Regions from separate parts of the Streptosporangium sp. NPDC087985 genome, predicted to be linked through region 2. Evidence: riboswitches for the same ligand, from Rfam matches in the RefSeq annotation. Region 2 holds a riboswitch; the other holds the start of a gene.

Region 1 (4,406 bases), on a different contig from region 2:
GTTCTCCAGGGAGCACGCGACGGCCTCCGGATCGGGGGTGGCCTGGGCCACCGTGGTCTGCGCGATCCGGGTCGCCGGGCGTGAGCGCAGGTAGTAGGTCGTCTTGAGACCGGACTTCCACGCGTAGGCGTACATCGAGGAGAGCTTGCCGATGGTCGGCGTGGCCATGAAGAGGTTCAGCGACTGCGACTGGTCGATGTACGGCGTGCGCGCCGCGGCCAGGTCGATCAGCGCCTTCTGCGGCAGCTCCCAGGCAGTCCGGTAGAGCGCCTTGAGGTCCTCCGGCATACCGGGAACGTCCTGGATGGAGCCGTCGGCCCGCTTGATCGCGTCCCGGATCTGCGGGGTCCACAGGCCGCGGGCCGAAAGGTCGCGGACCAGGTAGCGGTTGACCTGGAGGAACTCCCCCGACAGCGTCTCACGCTTGAAGATGTTGGACACCTGGGGCTCGATGCACTCGTAGCAGCCCGCGATGGAGGCGATCGTGGCGGTGGGCGCGATCGCGATCATCAGCGAGTTGCGCAGACCGGTCTCGGCGATCCGCTCCCTGAGCCGCTCCCACTCCGGCGACCGCCCGGCCCCGTAGTGGTCGGGATGGAGCACACCGCCGGCGGCCCGGGTCTCGTCGTAGGAAGGGTGACGGCCCCGCTCGACGGCCAGGTCCGCGGACGTGGCGTAGGCCGCCAGCGCGATCTCCTCGGAGATCCGGGTGGAGAGCTCCAGCGCCCGCGGCGAGTCGAACGGCAGCCGTAGCGCGAAGAACACATCGGCCAGGCCCATCAGGCCCAGGCCGATCGGCCGCCACTTCCGGTTGGCCGTCTCGGCCTCGGGGGTCGGGTAGAAGCCCAGGTCGATGGTCCGGTCCAGGAACCGTACGGCGGTGCGGACGGTCCGGCGCAGCCGTGCCCAGTCGATCTCCTGGCCGTCGAGGTGGGCGGCGAGGTTGATCGAGCCGAGGTTGCAGACGGCCGTCTCGGCGTCGTTGGTGACCTCGAGGATCTCGGTGCAGAGGTTCGACAGGTGGATGACGTTCTCGGGGCGGGCCGTCTGGTTGGAGGTCCGGTTGGCCGCGTCCTTGAAGGTCATCCAGCCGTTGCCGGTCTGGGCGAGGGTGCGCATCATCCGGCCGTACAGGGACCGCGCCGGGACCTGCCTGACATAGCGGCCCTCGGCCTCGGCGACCCGGTAGGCCTCCTCGAACGCGGCGCCGTACAGGTCGGTGAGGTGCGGGACCTCCTTGGGGTCGAACAGCGACCACACGCCGTCGGCCTCGACCCGGCGCATGAACTCATCGGGGACCCAGTTGGCCAGGTTCAGGTTGTGCGTGCGGCGAGCCTCCTCGCCGGTGTTGTCGCGCAGTTCGAGGAACTCCTCGACGTCGGCGTGCCAGGACTCCAGGTAGACGCAGGCCGCTCCCTTACGGCGGCCACCCTGGTTGACCGCGGCGACACTGGAGTCCAGCGTGCGCAGCCACGGCACGATGCCGTTGGAGTGGCCGTTGGTGCCCCGGATCAGCGAGCCGCGCGAGCGGACCCTGGTCCAGGCGATGCCGATGCCCCCGGCGTACTTCGACAGCCGGGCGACCTGCCCGTAGCGCTCGTAGATCGCCTCCAGCTCGTCGCGGGGCGAGTCGAGCAGGAAGCAGGACGACAGCTGGGGCCTGCGCGAGCCGGAGTTGAACAGCGTCGGCGAGCTCGGCAGGTAGGACAGGGTGGCCATGAGCGCATACAGCTCGGCGGCCTCCTCGACCGTCTCCGACAGGCCGCAGGCCACCCGCAGGAAGAAGTGCTGCGGACGTTCCAGGACCTTGCGGGTCCGCGGGTGGCGCAGCAGGTAACGGTCGTAGACCGTGCGCAGCCCGAAGTACTCGAACCGGCCGTCGGCGTCCTCCGCCACCAGCGCGTCCAGCACCTCGGCGTGGGCGGCCACGAAGGCGGCCAGCCCGTCCTGGACGAGTCCGGCCTCGTGGGTGGCGGCGATGGACTCGGAGAAGGTCCGCACGCCGTGCTCAGCCGCCTCGTCGGCGATCAGCTCCGCCAGCAGCCCGGCGGCGATCCTGGAGTTCTCCGGATCGGTGATCACTCGGGCGGCGGCCTCCTCGATGGCCAACCGGCGGGCAGCCGGGTCGTTGCCGGTCTTCCCGGCGGCATCGGCCAAAGTCTGTGTCACGTGCTACCCCTCGCGCGCTCGAATTCCCCGCACGGCTCTCGCCGGAAAAGCGCACGCGTCCGAGGGCGGTTCCGGGCACGCCGGACCGCCTCAGTCCGCGGGCCCTCCCTCGAAGCCCTGGACAGTTCCATATCGCCGGCAGGTTTTCGGACTCACGGGCGCCTGACTCTTGCCTACTGACCGTCGCTTCCCAGGCATGGCGCGCCCAGTGCTCTCATGACGGTGGTCGTTCCCGTTCACCGCTGCGGGGCAGTCCCGGACTCCCACCGGGTTCCCTCTTGCCTCGCCCTCGCAAGGGGGCGAACCAGCAACGAGCAGGATCCTACATGTAGGGCCGCCGGACGCAACTACCCCAACAACTTGTGGAGAAAGTGCTCAGGAGGCCGAGTTCGTTGAGCACCTCCCGGGTGCGGCCGGTCTCCGTGACGAGCCACTGGCGGAAGTCGTCCCCGCTCAGGTAGACCCGGTTCCAGCCGTTGGCCACGCAGACGGCCCGCCAGCGGGGTGAGGCGTCGACGCGGTCACACAGAGCGACGGCCGCGTCCCTGTCCTCGGAGCTCATGCCGCGGGGGCCGAGGATGCCGCACCAGTCGGTGTACTCCAGACGGATATCCAGCTCCATCATCGTCGGCGCGTCGATCCCGTCGATCCGCTCGGCGGAGGAGACCACCAGCGGCCGCAGGCGGCCTGCGGCGATCTCGGGCACAAAGGAGCGGGCCGAGCCCAGCAGCGCGGCGACCCGGCCATCCTGGAGCGCCTGCGCGGCCTCGGCCCCGCTGGAGTAGCCGGCGTAGTTCAGCAGCCGGGTGTCCACTCCCAGGCACTTGCTGATCATGCCGTAGAGCACGTGGTCGGAGCCACCATCCATCCGGCCGCCCACCGTCAGCTTGGCCGGGTCGCGGCGGAGCGCCGCGGCGAAGTCCTCGAAGGCGCGCAGGCGTGAGCCGGCCGGGACGACCAGGGCTGCCCAGTCGCCGACGAGCCGGGCCAGGGGTGTGGTGGACTTCACCACGGAGGCGGCATTGGCGATCTCCGCCCCCGCCACCATCGGCATCCCGGTGAGGAGCAGCCTGCCCTCGCGCATGAACGGGTCGTGGGCGGCGGGGAACGCCCCCAGCGCGGCGGCGCCCAGGCCACCCGGATAGTTGCTCACCTCAACCGTCCGCGCCATCCGGTCGCCGGTCAGGACCATGGCCAGCGCACGTGCGGCCCGGTCCCAGCCCTGCCCGCGCGCGGCTGGCGCGACGACGGTGAGCCGGCCCGCCGTGGGTGCGGGGGAGCCCCCCGCCCCGCAGCCGCCGGCGACCATGACTCCCAGGGCGAGCGCGAAGAACCGCCGGCGGTGCATAGGCGCCCCCTCCCCGAGACCATTCAATACCTCAGGTTACAGATGCATCACTCTCTGTCATATATTGGGGGCCTTATCGCCTTATGAGGATCGAGGCGCCGGCTCACTCCACCGTGACGCTCTTGGCCAGGTTGCGAGGCTTGTCCACGTCACGCTCCAGCGCCACGGCGGCGTGGTACGCGAAGAGCTGGAGCGGGATCGACAGCAGGATCGGGTCCAGCTCGGTCTCGTTCCTCGGCACCACGACGCAGTCGTCGGCCAGCTTCGGGTCAGCCGTACGGTGACCGACCATGAGCACCCGTCCCCCGCGCGCGCGGATCTCGCCCAGCGTGGTGAGGTTCTTGTCCAGCAGCTCGTCATCGGGCACGATCGCCACGGTCGGCATCTCCGGGCCGATCAGCGCCAGCGGCCCGTGCTTGAGCTCGCTGGCCGGATAGGCCTCGGCGTGCACGTAGGAAATCTCCTTGAGCTTCTGCGCGCCCTCGCGGGCCACCGGATAACCCCGGACCCTGCCGACGAACATCATGCTCGGCGCATCGGCGTACTTGTGCGCCAGCTCCCTGATCTGCGGCTCCAGCGCCAGGATCTCCTTGATCTGGCCGGGCAGCCTGCGCAGGCCCTCGCAGATGCGGCGGCCGTCGGCCGGGGACAGGTCACGCACCCGGCCCAGGTGGAGCGCGAGCAGCGCGAAGGCCACCGCGGTCGAGGTGAACGCCTTCGTGCTCGCCACCGAGACCTCGGGGCCGGCATGCAGGTAGACACCGCCGTCGCACTCGCGGGCGATGGCGCTGCCGACGGTGTTGACGATGCCGAGCACCCGGCCGCCCTTGCGCTTGAGCTCCTGGACGGCGGCGAGGGTGTCGTAGGTCTCCCCCGACTGGCTGATCGC
Region 2 (4,406 bases):
CGCGACCTGGCCCTGGTCTCCGCCGACCTACCCGAGCTGCCCGGTTCCCGTCCCAAGGGTGACGGCGCCGCACACGGCCAGGGCTGGACGCCCCCTCACCCCGCGGCCTGGCACCGCCACGGGATGGGCCGCCGGGGCGGCCCGCCGATCATCCTGCTGGTCTTCCTGGCCGTGGCCGCCGCGGCTGCGATCACCGGGTTCGGAATGCTCAAGTTCGTCTTCCTCGCCTGGCTGGTGGTGGGGATGATGGGCATGCTCCACCGCAGGCGGTGGCACCACCGCGGTCAGTGGCACCATCGCAGGTACAGGCGCTAGAAAAAGGCACCGCCGGCCTGGAGACCAGGGCGTGAACCTAGCCCATGTCCTCCAGCTTGCGTCCCTCGGCCTCCCTGATCTTCCACCACACGGAGACGGAGGACAGCGCGGCGAAGAAGGCGTACCCGACATAGGCACCGGCCAGACTCCACGCCGCCAGGGACGGAGAGGAGACGGTGATCAGCCAGTTGGCCACCCACTGGGCGGAGGCGGCCACTTCCCTACCAGCGCAGGATCGCGGCTACCCCGTCGAGATCGGCGAGGACCTCGGAGGCCTGCTGGTCCAGCACGATCACCTCGGCGTCGATGTCCAGAGCCCGCTCGATCATGCGCTCCCCCATCCGGGGCTCCCGGACGTGTGTCTGCGCCGGCTCCCCCTGCGGGATCTGGTCAGGCGGGCAGAGCCGCCCGTCGGCCGTACGGCTGCCGCTCCACTCGCGGGACTCGGCCAGCAACAGCTGCGCCACCCGGCTCTCGTTCAGCGCGTTGAGCGTGTCCGCCAGGCCGACGGCGCCGCGCCCACCGGACAGGGCGGCGTCCCTGGCCCGGCCGGCCAGCGCGGTGGCGAACCGGGTGCGGGCGGCCAGCAACTGCGGTTCCGCGTACTCGGCGATCTTCGCCGGGGGCAGCGCGTCCACCACCGCGTCGATCTGGATGACGTCGCCGGTCAGCTCCGCCGCCACGATCTCGGTCAGCTGGACATCACCGATCAGCACGACCGCCGTCCAGCCCCGGCTCGCGGCCTGCTCGGTGATGCCCGGCCCGGTGGCGCGCAGCAGCCTGGCGAGGTTCTCCTCGGCCCGGCGTTCGAACTTGTCCCGTGGCGTCACGATCTGCTGGGCCGGCTCCGAGGAGGCGGCGCCACGCGTCTGCCGCCGTTCCTCGGTACCGGCCTCGAAGGATGTCCTGCCGACCTCCTCGGCCAGGCCGTACCGGTAGTCGATCATGCGCAGCCCATCCCGGGAGACGAGCGCGATCCCGGCGGGCGGTGCGGTCTCGACCGTGTTGACCAGCGGCCGCACGTAGGCCGTCGACTCCAGCACGATCTGGTCGGCGACCGGTAGCTGGAAGGAGAAGATCCACGCCTTGTCACTGCTGACCGGGGCGAACAGCACCCGCCCCAGCCCGGACTCGTTCGGGTTGAGCAGCAGCCCGAGCTCCGTTTCCAGCCCCTCCAACCGCTTGAGGACGGCCATCCGCCGCGACCGGTCCCCATCGGCGGTGACCTCCTTCCGCAGTTCGGCGAGCCGGTTACCGAAACGGATCCGCCATGCGGGCCGGGCCGCCGCCTCCTCCCGGGGGTCGGCGGTCACATAGAACGACAGCACCCCCTGGTCGTCGTGGATGGCGACGACCTCACGCAGAGCCGCACGATCGAACTTCACGACGATCCTCCCTGATGGCCCGGCCTCCAACGATATGGACCCGTATACGGGGAGCCACCGTCCCTCTCGGGGAAATGCCGCCCTTCTTCACTTGTCTTTACCCGGAGATCACAAACGCGGGTCCACCGGCTCGGACTCCAGCGCCAGAACGGCGAAGACCGCCTCGTGCACGCGCCACAGCGGCTCGCCCTCGGCCAGCCTGGACCGTTGGGGAGGTGCCTGCTCATATATGCTCCCAAGGCGGTTGGTTCTCCCGATGCCGTCCTGGTGCCGGGAGTCGTAAGAGGGAACCCGGTGTGAATCCGGGACTGCCCCGCAGCGGTGAGTGGGAACGAAAGCCGTCACACGCACTGGACGACATATTTCTCGTCTGGGAAGCGACGGCCGGTAGGAGAGAGTAAGGCGCCCATGAGTCCGAAGACCTGCCTGCCGCCCGCGCGCCGCCCGGCGCGTGGTGGTCCATGGTCTCGCGGGAGGACCTGGGATGCGTCCTTCGCATGCCTTCCGCACGGCCGTGGACCGACATGGCATGAGCCGAGGGAAGGACGCCATGAGCCAGGTCACCACGACCATCCAGGGTTACCCCCGCATCGGAGCCCACCGCGAGCTGAAGCGGGCGACCGAGGACTACTGGGCGGGACGGATCGACTCCGATCGCCTGCGAGAGACCGCCGCCGAACTGCGGAGCCAGACGTGGCGGGAGCTGTCGGCCGCCGGGCTGGACGCCATCCCGTCCAACACCTTCTCCCTGTACGACCACGTGCTGGACACAGTCATGCTGGTCGGCGCGGTGCCCGAGCGGTTCACCGGCACCGCCGACCCGTATTTCGCGATGGCCCGCGGCGCCGAAGGGGTCGCGCCGCTGGAGATGACCAAGTGGTTCGACACCAACTACCACTATCTGGTCCCCGAGCTCGGCCCGGACACCCGGTTCCGGCTGGACTGGAGCAAACCGCTGGCCGAGTACACCGAAGCACGGAAGCTGGGCGTCCAGACCCGGCCCGTTCTGGTGGGGCCGCTGTCATTCCTGCTGCTGGCCAAATCCACCGTTTCCGGCTTCGCGCCGCTGGGGTTGCTGGACGCCCTGGCGGAGGTCTACACCGAGCTGCTGGAGCGGCTGGCCGCCGCCGGGGTGGCCGAGGTGCAGCTGGATGAGCCGACACTGGCCGCCGACCGCACCGATGAGGAGCTGGCCGCGCTGCGCCGCGTCTACCAGCGGCTGGGCTCGCTGAGCTCCCGCCCTCGGTTGCTGGTGGCGACCTACTTCGGCGAGATCGGGCCCGCGCTGGAGATCCTGGCCGCGACCAGGGTGGAGTCGATCGGCCTGGACTTCGTCGCCGGGCCTGGCAACCTTGAGGCACTGGGCGCCATCGGCGGGCTGCCCGGCAAGACTCTGGTCGCCGGAGTCGTGGACGGCCGCAACGTGTGGCGGACCGACCCGGCACGCGCGCTGGCGACCTGCGCCACGCTGCTGGGCCTGACCGACCGGCTGGTGGTGAGTACCTCCTGCTCGCTGCTGCACGTCCCGCTCGACCTCTCGGCCGAGACCTCGCTGGATCCCCGGCTGCGCGAGCGGCTGGCGTTTGCCAGGCAGAAGGTGACCGAGGTCGTGCGGATCGGCCAGGCGCTGAACGGCGAGGTCGTCATCCCCGAGGAGATCGGAGTCGACAGGTTCCTCGATGCCCGTGTACGGGCCAGGCTGGAAGCCCTGGGCGAGGGAACCCCGCGCGCGCCGCACGCCGAACGGCTCGCCCTGCAGAACGCCGGCCTGGGCCTGCCACCGCTGGCCACCACCACCATCGGCTCCTTCCCGCAGACCGAGCAGGTACGCCAGGCCCGCGCCGCGCTCCGAGCAGGCCACATCGACCAGGCCGAATACGACAGGCGGATGAAGGCCGAGATCGACCGGGTCATCGCGCTGCAGGAGGACCTGGGGCTGGATGTGCTGGTGCACGGCGAGCCCGAGCGCAACGACATGGTGCAGTACTTCGCCGAACTGCTGGAGGGGTATGCCGCCACCGAGCACGGCTGGGTGCAGTCTTACGGCACCCGCTGCGTCCGGCCGCCGATCCTGTTCGGCGACGTCTCCCGTCCCCAGCCGATGACGGTGCGGTGGGCCACCTACGCTCAGTCCCAGACAGCCAAGCCGGTCAAGGGCATGCTGACCGGGCCTGTCACCATGCTGGCCTGGTCTTTCGTCCGCGACGACCAGCCACCTGGCGAAACCGCGCGACAGGTGGCACTGGCGCTGCGCGACGAGATCCATGACCTGGAGGCCGCGGGCATCCGCATCATCCAGGTAGATGAGCCCGCGCTGCGCGAGCTGCTGCCGCTGCGACGGGCGGACCGCGAGGGATACCTGGGGTGGGCGGTCGCCGCGTTCCGGCTGGCCACCGGCGGAGTGGCCGACACCACACAGATCCACACCCACATGTGCTATTCGGAGTTCGGCGAGATCATCGGCGCCATCGGCGACCTGGACGCCGACGTGACCAGCGTCGAGGCGGCCCGCTCGAAAATGGAATTGCTGGACGACCTGCGTACCGCCGGCTACCGGCGCGGCATCGGACCTGGCGTGTGGGACATCCACTCACCCAGCGCGCCCTCGACCGAGGAGATACAGACCGCCCTGCGCAGAGCTGTGGCCTCGGTGGACCCGGCCCTGCTCTGGGTCAACCCCGACTGCGGCCTGAAGACCCGCGACTA

What was found. Region 2 has a riboswitch for cobalamin ahead of metE (5-methyltetrahydropteroyltriglutamate--homocysteine S-methyltransferase). Riboswitches for the same ligand answer to the same signal wherever they lie in the genome.
Region 1: another riboswitch for cobalamin. It lies ahead of ACIN94_RS08115 (ribonucleoside-diphosphate reductase subunit alpha); the one in region 2 lies ahead of metE (5-methyltetrahydropteroyltriglutamate--homocysteine S-methyltransferase).

Annotation. Positions count from the first base shown of each region.
Region 1 is NZ_JBIUTQ010000002.1:608,136-612,541, reverse strand. Features, by position in the region: gene ACIN94_RS08115 (ribonucleoside-diphosphate reductase subunit alpha) at 1-2,169, opposite strand, end outside; cobalamin riboswitch at 2,289-2,493, opposite strand; gene ACIN94_RS08110 (Bug family tripartite tricarboxylate transporter substrate binding protein) at 2,492-3,517, opposite strand; gene glmS (glutamine--fructose-6-phosphate transaminase (isomerizing)) at 3,621-4,406, opposite strand, start outside.
Region 2 is NZ_JBIUTQ010000003.1:95,522-99,927, reverse strand. Features, by position in the region: gene ACIN94_RS09325 (DUF1707 domain-containing protein) at 1-315, shown strand, start outside; gene ACIN94_RS09320 (hypothetical protein) at 353-532, opposite strand; gene ACIN94_RS09315 (VLRF1 family aeRF1-type release factor) at 537-1,700, opposite strand; partial or broken gene ACIN94_RS09310 (hypothetical protein) at 1,809-1,904, opposite strand; cobalamin riboswitch at 1,929-2,145, shown strand; gene metE (5-methyltetrahydropteroyltriglutamate--homocysteine S-methyltransferase) at 2,251-4,406, shown strand, end outside.